DNA from 2 places in the Marinococcus halophilus genome. Region 1 is predicted to be linked to the other one. Evidence: a T-box and tRNA genes for the amino acid it is inferred to sense, from the RefSeq annotation. Region 1 holds a T-box; the other holds one or more tRNA genes.

Region 1 (10,200 bases):
TGCCTCGAAATGGCAAATGCATTACTTCGGCCTGGCACGCCCACAAGCAGGCGGTAAGTCGGCCTCAATGTTTCCACATCAAATTCAACGCTTGCATTCATCACCCCGGCACGGTTATACGCATAGCCCTTCAGTTCACTGTAATGTGTGGTGGCGATCAGCTTCCCTCCGGCCTCCTGAACATAGTCCAGGATACTGACCGCAAGAGCCGATCCTTCTTCCGGATCGGTGCCGGCGCCTATTTCATCAAACAGTACAAACGAATTGCTGTCCACCTGCTTAACAATATCTACAATATTTGTCATGTGGGATGAAAACGTACTTAAGCTTTGTTCAATCGATTGTTCATCCCCAATATCGGCAAATACTTTCGAAAATACAGCAGCTTCTGCTTCTTCTTCTGCGAGCACAAACAACCCGGACTGGGCCATAAGCGTAAGAAGCCCAGCCGTTTTCAGCGTTACGGTTTTGCCGCCTGTATTAGGTCCGGTAATAACAAGCGTTCCAAATTCGCCTCCAAGTTCCAGGTCAAGCGGCACCATTTCTTCCGGGTCAATAAGCGGATGCCGCGCCTCCATAAACCGGAATCTGCCTTCATCGTTCAGTTCCGGCTGCACTGCTTTTTGGTCTCTTGCATAGTAGGCTTTTGCGAATGTGAAATCAAGTTCGGTCAGCGTATTCATATTCACCAGAATCTCTTCCCCATCTTCAGCAATATACGAAGACAGCTCCTGAAGAATCCGCTCAATTTCCCGCTGTTCTTTCACTCTTGCCTCTCTTAGTTCGTTATTCATCGAAACGACCGCCTGCGGCTCAATAAAAAGAGTAGCCCCTGTTGAAGACTGATCGTGGACAATACCGCCAAAAGACGAACGGTATTCCTGCTTCACCGGCAGCACGTACCGGTCATTACGTATCGTTACGATGGAATCCGACAGTCGTTTTTGCTGATCCGGCGACCTGGTATACTGTTCAAGCTTCGAACGTACCGACGATTCAAGGCTTCTCATTTGCTGGCGGAGGCCGCGCAGGGCAGAGCTTGCACTGTCAAGAACCGCCCCGTTTTCATCTATACAATCCCGGATTTGCTTTTCAATCTCCGGCAGCGTCACTATCTGACGTACCAGACCTTCAAGCAGTGGAAGATCCACCGTTTCTTCTGTCATATCCAGAATAAATGAGCGTATCCGGCGCCCGGCGTACAGCGTATCCGAAACCTCGTTCAACTCACCGGCGTTCAGCATGCCTCCGATTTGCGCCCGGCGCACGTGGGCGTGGATCTGGCGTATACCGCCAAGCGGCGCCTGCCCCCGCAGCCGGATTACTTTGGCCGCTTCTGCGGTGAAGTTCTGTGCTTCTTTCGCCTCTCCCAGCTCCCGGTAGGGGTGCAACTGTTCTATCCGCTCCTTTGCCAGAGTCGAACCAGCATGAGCCTGCAGCTGTTCCTTCATTTTTTCGTATTCCAGCACGCGAAGTGTTCTATCATTCACCAATGCTCACCTCTTTGGTTGTTCTATTGTTTCTTATGCTGCAGCCACTTCTTTAACTGCTCTGCAGACATCGTATTTATTACCTGGTCTGGCTGGAGAAGTGCCTTTTTCGCAATAGATATGCCAACATCCATATGATCAAGCATTCCAGAATTATGGGCATCCGTATTGATTGCAATACGGACATCGTGCTCGGCAGCTTTTCTCAGCCAGTCGGCTGAGAGATCAAGACGGTTGGGGTTGGCATTCAGCTCCAGTGCCGTATTCGTTTCGCCGGCACGCTTCATCAGCCAATCCAAGTCCACCTTGTACCCATCCCGGCGTCCCAGCAGCCTTCCCGTAGGGTGTGCAATCACATTTACCTCCGGATGCTTCAGAGCCTGCTCCATCCTGTTCATAATTTCTTTTTCTGATTGGGAAAAGGAGGAATGGATGGAAGCAATGACAACATCGAGCTCTTTGAGCACGTCATCGTCAATATCAAGCGTTCCGTCAGGCCGGATATCCATTTCAATACCGGCAAAGATTTGAATATTTTTTTCTTCTTCTCTGACGTTTTGTATTTCTTCCATCTGCCTGCGGATTCTGTCTTCATCCAGCCCATGGGCAATGCGGAGATACTTAGAATGGTCCGTGAGCGCCAGCCATTCATAGCCGTGTTTTTTCACTTCTTCCACCATCTCCCGAATTGAAAGAGAGCCATCGCTCCACGTAGTGTGCATATGAAGATCACCGCGGATGTGTTTCTTTTCTATATAAGGATACGGCTCTTGGAACGTATCCGTTTCGCCTCTTCCCAGTCGTGCTTCTGGCGGAATAAAATACAGGCCAAAGTGAGCGTAAAATTCGGTTTCATCCTGAAACGTTGTTTTACGTCCGTCTTTGTCTTCAATGCCGTATTCGCTTAATTTTTCATTTCGTTCCTTTGCAAGCTGACGCATCTGCACATTATGGTCCTTAGAGCCGGTGAAATGATGCAGGGTGCTCGCAAAATCTTCTTCCTCCACCAGACGAATGTCTACTTGAACATTATATTCCCCTTTAATTTCAATGCTGACCTTGCTTGTGCCATCGTTAATGACTTTGGCTACTTCGGGCAGCTCTACCAGCTGTTTACGAACATGTTCCGCATCTTTTACGCTCATAATATAATCCAGATCCTTCACTGACTCTTCCACCCGGCGAAGACTGCCCGCCCGCGCATATTTTCGTACATCTCTCACTGTTTCAAGAGACGCTTCGAGCTTTTGGGCCATTTCAAGCATATAGGCAATCGGAAGCCGTTCCGGACGCTTTCCTTCCTCCGCGAGCGCTTCCAGTATTTTCTGCTCCGTTTTCGCCCCAAAGCCTTCGAGACTCTGAACATCGTGGGTTAAACACGCCTGCTCCAGTGAGTCCCGGTCTGTTATGTCGAGCTCCTGATAAAGCTTTGACACTTTTTTTCCTCCGAGCCCTGGAAGCTTCAGCAGCGGAATCAACCCCTCCGGAACTTCTTCTGTCAAAGTGTTCATCAATTCAGTTTCCCCGTTATTTTCCCGCCATTCCTTTATTAAAGCAGCTGTTCCTTTACCGATGCCCTTCAGAGCGCCTGCATCATCGATTTCACCCAGCGAACGCTCATCGTATTCAAGTGCCTGTGCTGCTTTGCGGTAGGCAGAAATTTTAAAAGGATTCTCTCCCTTAATTTCCATATATACAGCGATTGTTTCCAAATGACCGATAAGATCTTTTTTATTCATGCTAATCTCCTCCACACGTCAGCTTTAATCATGTTAGGCATTCTTTTTTGAGTATAACGGGAGTTAATAATTCTGTCTAAATTCATGCCGCCGTGCTGAAGACATAAAAACAGACTCCCCTGTGACACGCAGGGAAGTCAACCTTCATTCTCTATTGGGCCATCCATGTTCCCGGGCTCTTCCGGCATGATTTGCTCGTACCAGCCGGAAAGCCATGGGGTGTCATGTAATATAAAGTTTGCGATTACCGAGTTATTTACTACTGGTTCAAGGGCCGGAAACGGCATCAGCATTGCTGCAGCCAGAACAATAAATAAAATAACATACGTTTCCAGTACACCCAGCACACCGCCAAGCCAGTAATTGATCGTTCTCAGCACCGGCAGCCTGGCGATACCGCCTGCCGTTCCGGTTAAAAAGCCGGCAACAATACGGGTGCCAACAAATAAGAGAAGAAAAGCGATAGAATAATAAAACAGGCTGCGGGTGTCAAAAGCAGCCAGGAACGACCCTTCCGGCTGCTGACCAAACGGGTAGGGGATCCATTGTTCTAGCATCTGTGCCACTTCTTCATAAAATAAAAACGCAACAACGAATGCTGCAACCAGGCTGACGAGGCGGAGCAGCTGAAGAACAAAGCCCCGCTGAAGCCCCGTGAAAAAGCTGCCGATTAAAATCACAACAAGCAGAACATCTATTACTATTTCCATAAGCATTATCCTTCAGAATCTTTGTCCTTGTTCACTTCTTCTTTAAGTTTAATATAATCATCCACTACATTTAAAGCCGTCAAAACCGCGAGGCGCGTTGTATCCAAATAAGGATTGTATGCTTTATATTCCTTCATTCTCTTATCTAAATAATTGGCTACCTGATTAATATGCGAGGGTTGTTCATCACCGACAATCGTGTACTGCTGGCCGTATATTGTAACCGTAGTGCGTTTTTTACTTTGATCATCAGCCACGTTTTCCGCCCCCTGTTCTTAAGTGTGCCTTTTCTTTAATAGTAACAGAATAAAAAGGCTCTGAATATATTTCCCTGTGAAGCTGCTTCGTTAAACCGCCAGATGCCCGCCAGCCATTTACTGCCTGAGCTCTGCCCCCGTTTTTTCTTCCAGCATGCGAAGGACCTGGTCGTGGGCAGAGGTGACTTCTTCATCAGTCAGCGTCCTTTCCGGATCCAGATACACAAGGGTGAACGCCAGGGACTTTTTGCCGGGCGTCAAATTTTCGCCTTGATAAACATCAAATAAAGAAGTGCTGTATAATGTGCTGCCGCCTGCGGCCTCGATCACATTTTTCACGTCAGCTGCAGGAACGCTTTCATCTACGACGATCGCAATATCGCGGGTAGTGGAAGGAAACCTCGGCAGCGCTTGATAACGCACCGGTGTTTCAGCTGCCTGAAGCAGGGACGTTAAATCAACCTGGAGAGCGTACGTTTCGGCAATATCCCAATCCCCGGCGGTCATTGGATGGATTTGGCCGACATAGCCCACTGTTTCTCCATCGAGCTGGATGTCAGCTGTGCGGCCGGGATGCATATCACTGCGTTCAGCCAGAGTAAACGAAGCACGGCTTTCCACGTGCAGTTCCTCAAGAATGCCTTCTGCAATTCCCTTTATCACATAAAAATCTGCTCTTTTTGTCTCTCCCTGCCATAAGTGGCTTTCCCACCTGCCGCTTACTACCGCAGCAAGCATAATGCGTTCTTCCGGTTGGACGGAGGCACGTTCTTCTTCGGAAAGAAACACCGAGCCCATTTCAAATAGGGCAATGTCCTTCGTCTGGCGGTTGCGGTTATAGCTGACTCCTTCAAGCAGCTGTGGAATCAGGCTCTGACGCAGCACTCTGCGGTCTTCGCTCATCGGCATAGTTACTTCCATCGTATGCTTTTCCGGATAAAGCGTAAAACGTGAGGCAGAGCCGGCAGTCGTCAGGGAATAGGTGACAGCTTCACTCAAGCCGGCACTTTCCAAAAAGCGGCGAACCGTCCGCTTTCTTTTTTGTTCCGCCGTTAAACTCCCAGCCGTCGTTGCCCCTTTTGGCAATGTACTCGGAATGTCCTGATAGCCGTGCATACGGGCGATTTCTTCCGCCACGTCCTCTTCGATGTGAATATCCGGACGTCGGCTTGGGATATATACTTCGATACTGCCCGTTTCTTTATCAGCCACTTGAAAACCAAGGCGTTCGAGAATATGGACCATCTCTGAACCACTGAGCTCCATTCCCAGCAGCTGATTGATGCTGCGGTCGCTCACCGTGACCCACCGGCCGCCAGGCTTTCGATGATCCTCCTGTTCGATGCCCTGCAGAATAGAAGCCCCCGCGTGTTCAGCAAACAAATAAGCTGCCCGGTCTGCTGCCTGCTCTACCCTTTCTGTGTCGAGACCCCGTTCATAACGGACACTTGCATCGCTTCGTATCCGTGTGTCTTTGGAGGCCTGGCGAATTAATGACGGATGAAACAGAGCTGCTTCAAGCAGGATATTTGTCGTCCCGTCGCCGACTTCTGAGTGCTCTCCGCCCATCACTCCTGCGAGCGCCGTCGGCTTTGTGCCGTTGGTTACGACTAAATGTGCACTTGAAAGGTGATGCTTATTGCCGTCAAGCGTCTGTATTTCTTCGTCTTCGAACGCTCTGCGCACAAGTACTTCGTCAGAGCCGAAAGCGTCAAAATCAAACGCATGCAGCGGCTGTCCATATTCAAGCAGCACGTAGTTGGTAATGTCCACGATGTTGCTGATCGGCCGGATGCCTGCAGCCATCAAACGGTTCTGCATCCAATACGGAGAAGGCTTCACCTGGATGTTTTCGGCAACTCTCGCCCCGTAATAAGGGGTGTCCTCACCGTTTTCGATTTTCACATTGACCGCAGCCGACGCAGATTTATCGCTTTCTTTTACAGAGGTCCTAGGAAGCTTCACGGTACGGTCGAGCTGGGCTGCTACTTCATATGCAACCCCGAGGACGTTCAGGCAGTCGGCACGGTTTGGCGTAATATCGAGATCCATCACCGTGTCATCCCAGCCAAGGGCTTTTATTGCGTCCGAACCGGTTTCCGGATTTTCATCAAAAACAAAAATGCCTTCAGCCACATGTTTTGGAACCAGCTTTGCTTCCATACCGAGCTCCTGGAGGGAGCAAATCATGCCATTGGACTCCTGGCCGCGGATGTCCGTCGCTTTAATTTCCATGCCCCCGGGCAGCACGGTGCCTGGCTTTGCAACTACAACCTTCTGCCCGGCCGCCACATTATCAGCACCGCAGATAATCTGCACCGTCTCTGCTCCCTGATCCACCTGGCAGATGTTTAAACTATCAGCGTCGGGGTGCTTTTTGGCCTCGACAACGTAGCCGACCACACATCCCTCAATTGGTTCGGAGCGCCGGTACAGAGCGTCCACCTCTACGCCTCCCGTAGTCAGGCGGTCGGCAATTTCCTCGGGAGCAATATCTTCAACATCTACATAATCTTTCAGCCACTTATATGAGATCAACATGTCTGTATTCTCCTTTTATACTCGAGTGAATTGTTTTAAAAAGCGCATATCGTTCGTGTAAAAATGCCGGATATCATCAATGCCGTATTTTAAGAGGGAGAACCGTTCCACTCCCATGCCAAAGGCAAAGCCGCTATAGATTTCGGGATCAAAGCCGCTCATTTCAAGCACACGCGGGTGTACCATTCCACACCCGAGCACTTCGATCCATCCAGTATGCTTGCAGATGCGGCAGCCTTCACCTGCACAGATGCCACATGAAACGTCAAGCTCTGCAGATGGCTCTGTAAACGGGAAGTAACTCGGGCGGAGACGGATTTCTCTTTCCTCCCCGAAGTATTCCTTCACGAATGTTTCAAGCACTCCTTTTAAATCACTCATTCGAATATTTTCGTCAACCATCAGCCCCTCAATTTGCATAAACTGGTGGGAATGGGTAGCATCATCATCATCCCGGCGGTATACCTTGCCCGGGCAGATGATTTTCACCGGGCCTTTGCCTTGGTGACGCTCCATCGAACGGGCCTGGACGGGAGAGGTCTGCGTACGCATCAGCAGATCGCTGCTGACATAAAAAGAGTCCTGCATGTCCCGGGCCGGATGATCTTTTGGCAGATTCATCGCTTCAAAGTTATAATAGTCGGTTTCTACTTCCGGGCCTTCTGTCACTTCAAAGCCCATCCCGATAAATATGTCTTCGATTTCTTCAACCACGCTTGTGAGCGGGTGCTTCGCCCCGCGTTGGACCGGGCGTCCGGGGAGTGTCACGTCCAGCGTTTCATTTTTGAGTTTTTCCTTTAATGCTTCGTCAGCAAGCATTTTCGTCTTTTTCTCCAAACGCTCCTGGATGGCTTCACGTACTTCGTTTCCCTTCTGGCCGACCACAGGACGCTCTTCCTTGGACAGCTGCCCCATTCCCCGGAGCACTTCTGTAATAGGACCTTTCTTTCCTAAGTATTTTACTCTCACCTGCTCCAATTCTTTTGTATCTCCAGCTTTTTCAATCTGCTGCAGCGCTTCCTGCTGCAGCTCTTCCAAGCGTTCTATCATATCCTGGTTCCCTCCATTTTTATGCCAAATAAAAAGAGCCCTCTCCCTGAAAAGGGACGAAGGCTCGCGGTACCACCCTTGTTAGCTGCAGTGCACAGCTCACTTTCCTGTAACGACAGGTTCCGGCACGCTTTTCTTCCACGGGGAATACTCCAGCGGCTGCTCCGAAGTGAATTCACAAATCCTTACTGCAAGGTATTTTCAGTCCACGATACCTTTTCCCTGGTCAGCAGGAAGCAATGCTACTACTCTTCATCTGCGCATTTGTGTTTATACGTTTCAATATGCATTATTATAGAAAAAGCCCGGCCCAATTGCAACCATCACCAATCCGTCTGCTTCAAATGGTACAGCAGGATGCCGGCTGAAACCGCAGCGTTTAATGATTCTGCCTGTCCCGGGATCGGAATATACAGGTTCTGATCGGTCCGCTCGAGCCATTTCTTTTGCACACCTGCTCCTTCATTGCCAATGATTAACGCAAAATAGGGCTGCGGCTCCAGGGCTGAATACGACGTTCCTTCTTCAAGTGAAGTCCCAAAGCACGGAATATCCGTTTCCTGCAGCCATTCCAGCCATTCGCCCAGATCCTCCTGCAGAACCGGAACATGAAACAGTGATCCCTGCGTCGCCCGGACCACTTTTGCATTGTATGCATCCACCGTGCCTGCCCCGAGAACAACTACACCTTTTCCAAGCGCGTCGACCGTCCGGATGATTGTTCCCAAATTGCCAGGGTCCTGAATGCTGTCGACTAAAACAAAAAAAGAATACCCGCCGCTTTTGACATTGGAAAATTCAGGAACCCTGCATACAGCTACGATATTTTTCGGCGTTTCGGTCGAGCTGATTTCTTTCATGACGCTTTCTGTTACTTCCGTTGCCGGGGTCGGTATTTCATTAAAAACCTGCGGCCACTCTTTGTGTTCTTCGATGAAAATTTCTTCAATCCAGGCCTGCGACCGCACGGCTTCTGTTAACGCGTGGTCTCCTTCAATTAAAAATAGGCCCGACTTTTCCCGTTCTTTACGTTTATGAAGTTTTTTTATTTCTTTTACTTTTGGATTTTTTGCCGACTCTATCCGCTTCACTTCGTTGTCTCCCCCAGTATTTTCTCTCATCGTAGCACATTTTGCCTGGCGGCAGTAAGAAAACGAATAACCTTTCCGTCCGTAATGGAAGGAAAGGTTATTATTTTTATGCGTCGTACGTTAACGAATCTACTGTCTTCCGGTCTAAGCGCTTAGCAATTTCTACGATTAACTGTACGGCATGCTCAAAGTCATCCCTGTGCAGAATAGCCGCATGGGTATGAATATAGCGGGTCGGAATTGTAATAGCCATCGATGGCACTCCTTCTCCGGATAAATGAATAGAGCCGGCATCGGTGCCTCCGTTCGCCATCATGTCGAACTGAAAAGGAATTTCTTTTTCTTCAGCTACTCCTACAACGAAATCACGCAGTCCCTTGTGGGCGATAACAGAAGCATCCATCATCAAAAGCTGCGGTCCTTTGCCAATTTTTGCTTTAGCCTCGTTGCTTGCCACACCCGGAGTGTCACCGGCAATGCCCACGTCAACAGCAAAGCCAATGTCGGGCTGAATTTGGTTGGTTGCTGTTTTCGCACCGCGAAGGCCGACTTCTTCCTGAACTGCACCGACACCATAAATTTCATTCGGATGGGATTCGTTTTCGAGACGTTTGAGTACTTCGATTGCAATGGCACAGCCAATGCGATTATCCCAGGCTTTTGCCATTAGAAACTTTTCATTATTCATCACTTCAAAATCACATACCGGCACGACCGAATCGCCTGGGCGTACGCCGAAGGATTCTGCTTCTTCTTTACTCGAAGCCCCGATATCAATAAACATATCTTTAATTTCCATCGCTTTCTTGCGCTGCTCTGCCGGTAGAATATGCGGTGGTTTAGAACCGATGACACCAGTAATATTTCCTTTTTTCGTCATTACCCTCACCCGCTGGGCGAGCATCACCTGGCTCCACCATCCACCAAGAGTCTGAAATTTCAAGAAACCATTTTCATCAATCCCCGATATCATAAAACCAATTTCGTCCAGATGGCCGGTGATCATCAATTTCGGACCGCCCGCCTGGCCGGTTTTTTTAGCGATAAGGCTTCCGAGCCGATCGGTACTCATTTCATCAGCATACGGTGAAATGTACTGAGTCATCACTTTTCTCGGTTCCTGTTCGTTCCCCGGAACGCCGTTTGCGTCCGTGAGGTCTTTTAGCATCTGCAATGTCGGATCTAATTCTGCCATTTCATGCTGCCTCCTTTATGTATGGTTGTTTTACGCACACATGCAAAGGGAAAATATCATTAATGTCTTAAACTAATATTCTCATCAATACAAGCAGTGTGGTACAGGTTCTTCCATATTCAGTATA
Region 2 (10,200 bases), 1.3 Mb from region 1:
TGTACAGGATAGGTAGGAGCCATCGAATCCGGACCGCCAGGTTCGGAGGAGGCGCTGGTGGGATACTACCCTGGTGGTATCGACATTCTAACCGCAGGCCGTGATCCGGCCTCGGGACCGTGTCAGGTGGGCAGTTTGACTGGGGCGGTCGCCTCCCAAACAGTAACGGAGGCGCCCAATGGTTCCCTCAGAATGGTCGGACATCATTCGCAGAGTGCAAAGGCACAAGGGAGCTTGACTGCGAGACCCACAAGTCGAGCAGGGACGAAAGTCGGGCTTAGTGATCCGGCGGCACCGCATGGAAGGGCCGTCGCTCAACGGATAAAAGCTACCCTGGGGATAACAGGCTAATCTCTCCCAAGAGTTCACATCGACGGGGAGGTTTGGCACCTCGATGTCGGCTCATCGCATCCTGGGGCTGAAGTAGGTCCCAAGGGTTGGGCTGTTCGCCCATTAAAGCGGTACGCGAGCTGGGTTCAGAACGTCGTGAGACAGTTCGGTCCCTATCCGTCGCGGGCGCAGGAAAGGTGAAAGGAGCTGTCCTTAGTACGAGAGGACCGGGATGGACACACCGCTGGTGTACCAGTTGTTCCGCCAGGAGCACTGCTGGGTAGCTACGTGTGGACGGGATAAGTGCTGAAAGCATCTAAGCATGAAGCCCCCCTTAAGATGACCTTTCCCCTCTACGGAGATAAGACCCCTTGGAGATGACGAGGTAGATAGGTCCGGCGTGGACGCATGGCGACATGTGCAGCGGACGGATACTAATCGGTCGAAGTCTTATCCACGCTCAGCACGATACGCGGCGGTGGCCGCGGTCTCGGTATTTGGTTGTCAGGGCCCGACGGGCCGGTCCGGTGGCAACAGCGAAGAGGTCCCACCCGTTCCCATGCCGAACACGGAAGTTAAGCTCTTCAGCGTTGATGATAGCCGGGGGCTCTCCCCCCGTGAAAGTAGATCGCTGCCGGGCTTTTTTTATTATATTCCGCAGTAGCTCAGTGGTAGAGCAATCGGCTGTTAACCGATTGGTCGCAGGTTCGAATCCTGCCTGCGGAGCCACTGGAGAGCTGTCCGAGTGGCCGAAGGAGCACGATTGGAAATCGTGTAGGCGGCATTCCCGTCTCGAGGGTTCGAATCCCTCGCTCTCCGCCATACATATTTATTTCAGAGGCCCGTTGGTCAAGTGGTTAAGACACCGCCCTTTCACGGCGGTAACACGGGTTCGAATCCCGTACGGGTCACCATTTACGGAGGATTAGCTCAGCTGGGAGAGCACCTGCCTTACAAGCAGGGGGTCGGCAGTTCGATCCTGTCATCCTCCACCATATATTTTATATCGCGGGGTAGAGCAGTCTGGTAGCTCGTCGGGCTCATAACCCGGAGGTCGTCGGTTCAAATCCGTCCCCCGCAACCAAAAGGGCCTGTGGTGTAGTGGTTAACATGCCTGCCTGTCACGCAGGAGATCGCGGGTTCAAATCCCGTCAGGCCCGCCATTTTACCTTTATTCGTATTGACAAACAAAATGAATAAGGTATAATTTCAGTTGTCTATTCCGAATTGCTTCATTGAATCAATTTATGGCAACAATATCTAATGTGGCTCGATAGCTCAGTCGGTAGAGCAGTGGACTGAAAATCCTCGTGTCGGCGGTTCGATTCCGTCTCGAGCCACCATTCAAAAAACGCCGGTCTAGCTCAATTGGTAGAGCAACTGACTTGTAATCAGTAGGTTGGGGGTTCAAGTCCTCTGGCCGGCACCATATGTGGAGGGGTAGCGAAGTTGGCCAAACGCGGCGGACTGTAAATCCGCTCCTTCGGGTTCGGCGGTTCGAATCCGTCCCCCTCCACCACTTATACAGGGGTATAGTTTAATGGCAAAACAGCGGTCTCCAAAACCGCCAATGTGGGTTCGATTCCTACTACCCCTGCCATTTTTAATGTGTTATGTTCACATGGCGGTTGTGGCGAAGTGGTTAACGCACCGGATTGTGGTTCCGGCACGCGTGGGTTCAATTCCCACCAATCGCCCCATATTGGATAATGGGCTATAGCCAAGCGGTAAGGCATCGGGTTTTGGTCCCGTGATGCGCTGGTTCGAATCCAGCTAGCCCAGCCAATTGCGGAAGTAGTTCAGTGGTAGAACACCACCTTGCCAAGGTGGGGGTCGCGGGTTCGAATCCCGTCTTCCGCTCCATTATTAACATAAGCATTAAGCCATTCTCTGGAATGGCGGTATAGCCAAGTGGTAAGGCACGGGTCTGCAAAACCCTTATCCCCCGGTTCGAATCCGGGTACCGCCTCCATTATTAAAGAGAAGCAAACGCCTGCCGGGGTGGTGGAATTGGTAGACACACAGGACTTAAAATCCTGCGGTTGGTCATCAACCGTGCCGGTTCGAGTCCGGCCCTCGGTACCATTTTTTAGTTGAACGGCGAAGTGGCGGAACCGGTAGACGCGCTTGACTCAAAATCAAGTGTCCTCTGGACGTGTGGGTTCGAGTCCCACCTTCGCTACCATTTAACGAGCCAGGAAAACGTTTCTAGAGAGAAGCGTTATTTTTATGTTTAATTTTAAATGCGAAAGCTGGATATAAAGAAAAAGTCTTTCCTTTTTAAAAAGGAGAGACTTTTTTTATAATTATAAGGAGAACTCCCAAACAGGAGAAGCTGCGCGCAGAAGACGGCTTTCTACGGTGCCTCCGTGAATTTGAGTAAACATATTTCCCACTGCCTGAGTAAGTTCAGCAGCAGAATCATTGGAGAGCTGTGGCCGTATAAAGGTTAATTGTATTGCTGTAGTAGTCGAACGGCTGGTTCTGCTGTCCAGGCCTGGTCCACTTAATGAGGCCAATGTTTTCTTGCGGTCTTTGGCGATAATTTGTCCGTACATCGGATGGAGATGGTTTTCAGTGATCTGAAGCTGGTCCTGCTCTACGCCGAAGCCGATTTTTACATAATCGAAGACAGTATCTGCATCGATCAATATAACCGGAGTTTCATACTGAAGATTAAAAAAATGAATGAGGTCTTCACTGGAATGCTCAGAAGGCGGGATATTATCTGCCTGTAAATTTTTGTACAGCTGTTCATGGAGAGGTGGCAGCGAACGGTCAATAAGCCCTGCCTGTTCTAATATTTGTTGCCACTGCCGAACACCTGTATAGTCATAGACAGACTGATCAAGCAGATCCATCTGGATTTGTTTATGGAAGAAGTCCACGCGCCCCCGAAGCATTCCAGGGGAGTCATCAATAACAATGTCGCGGTAGATGTTGACGCCGCATTGAAAAGAAGGAATAATTTTAAAAACAGCAGAAGAAATAGAAATGTCTTTGAGCATATATATCCCCCTTCATGTCTAGCTCATAATGTATCATACCACTTTCACAGACTCCGGCGAAATGATTTATAAAGGAGGGCCGTCCATGCGAACGGCACAGGAATTAAAAGAGGAAATTCAGGCATTTGCGGAATCTATCGGCATTGATAAAGTAGGCTTTGCTTCTGCCTCCCCCTTTGTAACCTTAAAAGCAAGGCTGAAAGAACAGCAGCGGCTGAACTATCAGTCCGGCTTTGAAGAAGACGATATTGATAAAAGAACGCACCCTGAGCTTCTCCTGACGGAAGCGACAACGATTATATCTATCGCCCTCGCATATCCCACGAAGCTTCCGGAGGCACCAAAGAATCGCCCTGGAGCACGCAGAGGCCAGTTTTGCCGTGCTTCCTGGGGTAAAGATTACCATGACGTCCTGCGGGATAAATTAAACCAACTGGAGGCCTTCATACAAGAAACGGTTCCGGGAGCAGAGTGTAAATCGATGGTTGACACTGGTGAATTATCGGACCGTGCAGTGGCAGAGCGTGCGGGCATTGGATGGAGCGGCAAAAACTGCGCTATAATTACCCCTGAATTCGGCTCGTATGTTTATTTAGGCGAAATGATTACTACGCTGTACCTGCCGGAGGATACTCCGCTGATGGATCAATGCGGCACATGCAACCGCTGTGTGGATTTATGCCCCACGGATGCTTTGATTCAGGGAGGCCAGCTTGACGCGAAAAAGTGTATCGCCTATTTGACGCAGACGAAGGAAGCGCTGCCGGAGCGCTACCGCCATAAGCTTGGCAATAGATTGTACGGATGCGACACCTGCCAGCAGGTGTGTCCGGAAAATAAAGGGGTAGATTTCCATAACCACCCGGAATTTGAACCGGAGCCGGAAGTAGTGAAGCCACTGCTCGAACCGTTATTAACAATTTCTAACCGGGAGTTTAAAGAAAAATTCGGATACATTGCCGGTTCGTGGAGAGGAAAAAAACCAATTCAGCGTAACGCCCTGATCGCTCTCGGCCATATGAAAGAAAAATCCTCGATACCGACAATTGTACAGCTGCTCTGTAACGATCCGCGGCCGGTGATACGAGGGGCCTGTGCCTGGGCATTAGGAGAAATGCCAACGCAGGAAGGAGTCGAGGCACTGCATCATGCTGACAGCAGGGAAAAAGACGAAGAAGTGCTTGAAGAAATCTCAAAAGCATTGGATAAAACATCTCCGGAACGAGTATAATAGAAGAAAATGTATCAAGGAGGATTATTATGGAGGCGTGGGCTGCATCGCGAACAATCGGTAATATAGGTGAAGTGACCGTAGTAATATACGAAGGCCGTGTCTGCATGCTGCACTTTGGTTCCTTAAAAGAAAATGAAGAACGAATAAAGCGTTGGCTGAAAAAGCATATCGGTGCTTCATGCGGACTGCGGGCAGAACTGCATCCTCTGCATAATAAAGTTTTCCGGGAGCTCGAAGAATATGAGGCGAACGAGCGCACCGATTTTACGGTGCCGCTCGATATGAGGGGGACGCCTTTTCAAAAAAGAGTATGGGAGGCCCTTCAAGGTATTCCTTATGGAATGACAAAGTCCTATGCAGAAATTGCTGCAGAAGCTGATTCGCCAAAAGCTTTCCGGGCAGTAGGAATGGCTAATAACAAAAACCCGGTTTCCATTATCGTTCCGTGCCATCGGGTCATTGGGAAAAACGGGAAAATGGTAGGGTTTGGCGGGGGAGTACATGTAAAAGAAGGACTGCTTGAACTAGAAAGAGCGCAGGCGGTATCGCGGTAGGAAAAGAAGGAGAGAGCGATTTGGCTTTACACGTGGTATTATTTCAACCAGAAATACCGGCAAACACTGGAAACATTGCAAGAACGTGTGCGGGGACGGATACTCACCTGCATTTAATACGCCCGCTTGGTTTTTCTACGGAGGACCGGATGTTGAAGCGGGCGGGATGTGATTACTGGCCCAATGTGCAGATTCACTATTATGATTCACTTGAAGAATGGATGAACTCGTATCCGGAAGCGGAATTTTTCTTTGTAGAAACAGTAGGCTCGTCTTCATATGCCGTGCATGACTATTCAGATCCGGCGAAAGATTATTTTTTTGTATTTGGGCGTGAAACTACTGGCCTTCCCGAATATGTGACTGAGAAGTATCAGGAAAAGTGTATCCGGATACCCCAGAATGATAAAGTCCGTTCATTAAATTTGTCCAACACGGCAGCTATTTTAGTGTATGAAGCGCTTCGCCAGCAGGCGTTTCCACAATTACAATAATGAAAGAGGGATAAAAAATGTACGTTGTTATTAATGAACTTGAGGTGCCGGCAGAAGCGAAGGAACAAATTCAGGAACGTTTTGGCGCTAGTGCTGAAAAGATGAATCAGGTGCCGGGGTGTTTGGAATTTTTGTTTTTAGACGAAACGACAGAAGATGGAAAACAGCTTGTTTTCACAAAGTGGGAGACCAAGGAAGACTTTCAGAACTGGCTTGAAAGTGACTCTTTTAAATCTTCTCATCGATCAGGCGGGCAGGAAAAAAGAGAGAGCGCTGCCACCGGTAATCAGATCCGCCAATTTCATGTCGTCCATGCTAACTGACCCCTGGAGTACGCAATGAAAAATGCCTATTTGACCAGCCACTTTCCGATCCTTGCTATTTTATTTTTCTGTTTATCCTTTGGCATCTGGACCCAGCAGTATACCGCCGCTTTTTTAGAAACGGCCGGTATTTATCAGGGCATGCTCGAGTTTTTTTCAGAGAATGGAATTAAATTAACCATGCTTTTTATACTTATGCTTGCGTTTTTTATGATCATTGCTGCCTTAAAATTAATTTCGGATACAATGATGGGGCTGTCCTTGTTATTTTTTTTAAACGATGAAACTGGAGACGCCCGCTCTTATCTTCAAAGCTGTGGATGGATTTATTTAATAGCTGGGGGAGTGTCGCTGTTTCTTACTTCCCAACTTTATCTACTCGGAGGGCTTTTCATTGGAGCGACGCTTTTATCATTCGTGTATTTGATTATCCGCCTGGCCCCCTCTCTTCGTTTTACTGGAGTGGCTGGTTTTTTTCTACTGCATTTGTCTTTCTGGGGGCTTTTTATTATTGGCACGGGATATGCGTTTTTACGTTTGTACAATAGTTTTTTACATAGTTTGCCAGTATGAAAAAAACGGACGGCTAAGGCTGTTCGTTTTTTTCGTAAAGCATGGGATAAATCGTTTTCCAGAAAGCGATGGCGCTGTTATCCGGAGGTAGGGGCCGGGGGTCGTCGTATCCATGCCAGACCCCCACTGTGTACCTGTCGTCATAGCCGGCAAACCAACTGTCTCTCGTAGCATTTGAAGTACCCGTTTTGCCGCTGACATCTGCAAAAACTGCCAGGCTGGAAGCCGTTCCTGAAACGACAGTGGCGCGAAGAACTTCACGCATTTGATCATTGGTTTCAGGAGACCAGACGGTGGTTTCCTGGGACTCCCATTCAAACAGGAGCTTTCCATCTGCATCAGTAACAGAAGTAATAGCACGCGGTGGCTCGTACGTTCCGTCGTTAGAAAATACGGTGTAAGCGCTTGTTAATTCCACTGGTGAAACACCACGTTCAACGCCGCCGAGAGCAGCAGCGTACTGCCTGTCTGCCGGAGTTAATTCCGCCCACTCAAACTTCTCGAGGTACTGAAAGGAAGCTTCTAGACCGGTTTGATGCATAAGGCGCAGAGCGGAGGTGTTGTAGGAAAAGGCAAGCGCTAATTTAATTGTGACGCGCTCTTTTGCTGCTCCACCTTCATTTGCAGGGCAATAGGAAGCAACACAGTATTTTTTGGTAGAAACTAATTGGTGAATCGAACGCTCGTGTTCTTCAAGGTACGGTCCGTAGACGAGCAGCGGCTTCCATACTGATCCAGGCTGTCGGTAAGCCTGAAAAGCCCGGTTGAATTCATATTCATGATAATCTGCCCCGCCGCTCATGGCCGTAAGAGCGCCGGCACGATGATCAATGATAACGGCGGCTCCTTCTATGCCGCGCTGTTGCCAGTAGGAGCGGGATTTTTCTATTAGCATATTCTGTATATCAGTGTCCATGGTGGTATGGATGGTAATACCGGACTGAAGGAGCTGGTTTGTGCGTATGTTAAGCTTCTCGGAAAGAGCTTCTTTTTCGCTTCCCTCCGCTTGATTGAGCCGTTCGTCCCAACCTTCGTTTTTTGCCACAAGCTGTTTGAATTCGTGTTTTACATAATCAGTATAATCAGGATAGGGATTGGCATTTCTTTCTTGTAAATCTACAGAAACAGTTTCTTCGGAAGCGCTCATTTTTTCTTCAGCGGTTATCACTTCGGCTTCATTCATTTTTTCCAATATCCACAGCTGCCTTTCCCGGGTCCGCTCGGGATGTTCCACGGGGTTATAGTAGGACGGATTAGCCGGTACCGCTGCCAAAAAAGCTGTTTGCGCGAGCGAGAGATCACTGCTTGACCTGCCAAAATAGGAATGGCTTGCCGTTTCGAAACCGTAAATACCTTCGCCAAAATAAATAGTGTTCATATACATTTCCAGTATTTCGTTTTTTGTATAGGATTGTTCGAGCTGGTAAGCGAAAAGAACTTCGGCAACCTTTCTTTCATAGGTCTGCTGATGAGAGAAATAGATATTTCTTGTCGCCTGCTGCGTAATTGTACTTGCTCCTTCTTCAATGCTCCCGGTACTTGCATTGCTTATAAGAGCCCGTACAACGCCTAAAGGATCAACTCCCTGGTGTTCGTAAAACTTTTGGTCCTCTGTGGCAATAAATGCAGCTCTGGCATGTTCAGGAAAGTGAGAAAGCGATACGTAACGACGGTCTTCCTCTGTCCTGTATTCAGCAATTTGATCACCCTTATGGTCGGTAACGTAACTGTTCTGGGCAATAGGTACGCTGGAAACGTCCACCTGTTCTTCAAGGAAAGAAGAAAGAGCCTGGGTGCTGCTCAGCTCTTTTATAAACAGCCAGGAAACCACTGCCCCGCTGGTTATAAATAATAGTATCCATATAAGCCCTAAGAGTTTTCTCATGTAATTAATTCCTTTGCCTCAGTATATTTAATATATCGACAAAGAAGGCTTTAAGATTAAAAGGAAAAGAAAGTTCCGTAAAAAATATGATATAATGCCTCTAGTCTGCATGCATTTCTGGATTGTTCATCCGCAGAAACCGTGCTAGAGTGAAAAGGCAGATAGAAACGGAGGAAGTCGGTAATGACGAATTGGTCAAAGGAAATATGGGATTGGATTAAAGTAATTGTCGTCGTCGTATTAATTGTCGTCATTGTGCGCGGCTTCTTGTTTGCCAACTATGTGGTCAGTGGCCCTTCCATGCTGCCTACAGTGGAAGACGGGCAGCGGATGATTATTAACAAGATCGGCTATGCTTTTTCTGAGCCCGAGCACTCAGATATTATCGTTTTCCATGCAAATGAAAACAGTGATTATATTAAAAGAGTTATCGGGCTCCCCGGGGACACAGTAGAATACAGAGATGATACTCTCTACATCAACGGAGAAGCCCAGGAAGAGCCGTACTTAGAAGAATATAAAAATGAAACAAGCGGGGTCTTCACTCAGGACTTTACACTTGAGGGGGTAACCGGTGAAACAACCGTCCCGGAAGACAGTTATTTTGTAATGGGCGACAACCGCCCGAGGAGTGAAGACAGCAGAGCTGATGCCGTCGGTTTTGTAGATGAAAACCAGATTGTCGGGGAAGCGAGTATCAGGTACTGGCCGCTCGATGATTTTACCTTCAGTCCATAAAAAGAGCTTCAGCAGATGCTGCCTGCTGAAGCTCTTTTTGATAGAAAATAATTTATTATTAATGCCCCGGGGAACTGTCCCAGTGAGCTTCAATAAATTCATCGCGGCCGGAGAGGGCGCGGTCTTTTTTATAAGCTTCCCGTTCTTTTTTGTAAAAGTTCTGGTGGGATTCTTCAGCCGGATAAAAAGGTTCCGCCGGTTTGATCTCTGTGACTACGGGATCACGGAATCGGCCGCTGTCTTCTACCCGCTGCCTCGAGGCTTCCGCCAGCCGGCGCTGCTCTTCGCTATGGTAGAAAATAGCCGTCTGGTATTGCGGGCCGCGGTCGTGAAACTGGCCGTCTGGATCGGTAGGATCAATTTGAGGCCAGTATAGATCGAGCAGCTGCTGATAGGAAAACAGCGCGGGGTCAAATTCAATTTGAACTGCTTCTCTGTGACCTGTGGTACCGGCTTTTACCTGCTCATACGAAGGGTTTGCGACACTGCCTCCGGTGTAGCCGGACGTAATGGAGATAATGCCGGGCAGCTCGTCAAACGGCTGTACCATGCACCAAAAGCACCCGCCGGCAAAGGTAGCCAGTTCATTATTTTTTGTCTCGTTTTGTTGGGTCATTGCGAACACCGTCCATCACCTGTATAGTATTTTTTGTATTTGCGTAAAGTATAGCACAGCTAAAAGCAGTCGTAATTCAAAAAGCTTGAACGCGAAAGAGAGATAAAGGGGGAAAGATATGCTTACCGGCCAAAAAATTCTGCCAGCCGCCCGTAATGAAAGGGAGTTTGAAAAAGCGCTCAAAACCTCCGGACGGTACGTAGTCATTTTGAACGTGCATTTGGCAAAGCTTAAAAGCCTGATGCAGTTAAGCAAACGGGCGGATAAAAAAGTACTTTTGCATGCAGATCTGGTCCAGGGACTCGCCCATGACGATTCTGCAGCCCAGTATTTGTGCCAGAATATCCGTCCGGACGGTTTGATCAGCACTCGCCGGCAGATTCTTACAACTGCCAAAAAAAACAACCTTATCACAGTGCAGCGCTTGTTTTTACTGGATTCACTC

Evidence for each region. A T-box is a leader RNA that pairs with one kind of tRNA and senses whether it is charged. The one in region 1 lies ahead of pheS (phenylalanine--tRNA ligase subunit alpha), so its partner is inferred to be a tRNA-Phe.
Region 2: it has a tRNA-Phe gene. The T-box ahead of pheS (phenylalanine--tRNA ligase subunit alpha) is inferred to sense a tRNA for this amino acid. The anticodon was not compared.

The regions. Positions count from the first base shown of each region.
Region 1 covers NZ_FVZD01000006.1:771,796-781,995, reverse strand. Annotated here, with positions in the region: gene B5066_RS10035 (endonuclease MutS2) at 1-1,490, opposite strand, end outside; gene polX (DNA polymerase/3'-5' exonuclease PolX) at 1,514-3,229, opposite strand; gene B5066_RS10025 (CvpA family protein) at 3,367-3,939, opposite strand; gene zapA (cell division protein ZapA) at 3,945-4,196, opposite strand; gene pheT (phenylalanine--tRNA ligase subunit beta) at 4,314-6,737, opposite strand; gene pheS (phenylalanine--tRNA ligase subunit alpha) at 6,753-7,787, opposite strand; T-box leader at 7,837-8,055, opposite strand; gene B5066_RS10005 (TrmH family RNA methyltransferase) at 8,111-8,878, opposite strand; gene B5066_RS10000 (M42 family metallopeptidase) at 8,985-10,073, opposite strand.
Region 2 covers NZ_FVZD01000006.1:2,028,913-2,039,112, reverse strand. Annotated here, with positions in the region: rRNA gene B5066_RS16500 (23S ribosomal RNA) at 1-788, shown strand, start outside; rRNA gene rrf (5S ribosomal RNA) at 854-970, shown strand; tRNA gene B5066_RS16490 (tRNA-Asn) at 985-1,059, shown strand; tRNA gene B5066_RS16485 (tRNA-Ser) at 1,062-1,152, shown strand; tRNA gene B5066_RS16480 (tRNA-Glu) at 1,170-1,244, shown strand; tRNA gene B5066_RS16475 (tRNA-Val) at 1,250-1,325, shown strand; tRNA gene B5066_RS16470 (tRNA-Met) at 1,338-1,414, shown strand; tRNA gene B5066_RS16465 (tRNA-Asp) at 1,418-1,493, shown strand; tRNA gene B5066_RS16460 (tRNA-Phe) at 1,598-1,673, shown strand; tRNA gene B5066_RS16455 (tRNA-Thr) at 1,684-1,759, shown strand; tRNA gene B5066_RS16450 (tRNA-Tyr) at 1,765-1,849, shown strand; tRNA gene B5066_RS16445 (tRNA-Trp) at 1,857-1,930, shown strand; tRNA gene B5066_RS16440 (tRNA-His) at 1,955-2,030, shown strand; tRNA gene B5066_RS16435 (tRNA-Gln) at 2,041-2,115, shown strand; tRNA gene B5066_RS16430 (tRNA-Gly) at 2,119-2,193, shown strand; tRNA gene B5066_RS16425 (tRNA-Cys) at 2,228-2,302, shown strand; tRNA gene B5066_RS16420 (tRNA-Leu) at 2,326-2,415, shown strand; tRNA gene B5066_RS16415 (tRNA-Leu) at 2,430-2,515, shown strand; gene B5066_RS16410 (hypothetical protein) at 2,637-3,338, opposite strand; gene queG (tRNA epoxyqueuosine(34) reductase QueG) at 3,424-4,569, shown strand; gene B5066_RS16400 (methylated-DNA--[protein]-cysteine S-methyltransferase) at 4,599-5,126, shown strand; gene trmL (tRNA (uridine(34)/cytosine(34)/5-carboxymethylaminomethyluridine(34)-2'-O)-methyltransferase TrmL) at 5,147-5,620, shown strand; gene B5066_RS16390 (antibiotic biosynthesis monooxygenase family protein) at 5,638-5,943, shown strand; gene B5066_RS16385 (DUF5366 family protein) at 5,959-6,516, shown strand; gene B5066_RS16380 (transglycosylase domain-containing protein) at 6,530-8,401, opposite strand; gene lepB (signal peptidase I) at 8,585-9,139, shown strand; gene msrA (peptide-methionine (S)-S-oxide reductase MsrA) at 9,198-9,755, opposite strand; gene B5066_RS16365 (glycerol-3-phosphate responsive antiterminator) at 9,874-10,200, shown strand, end outside.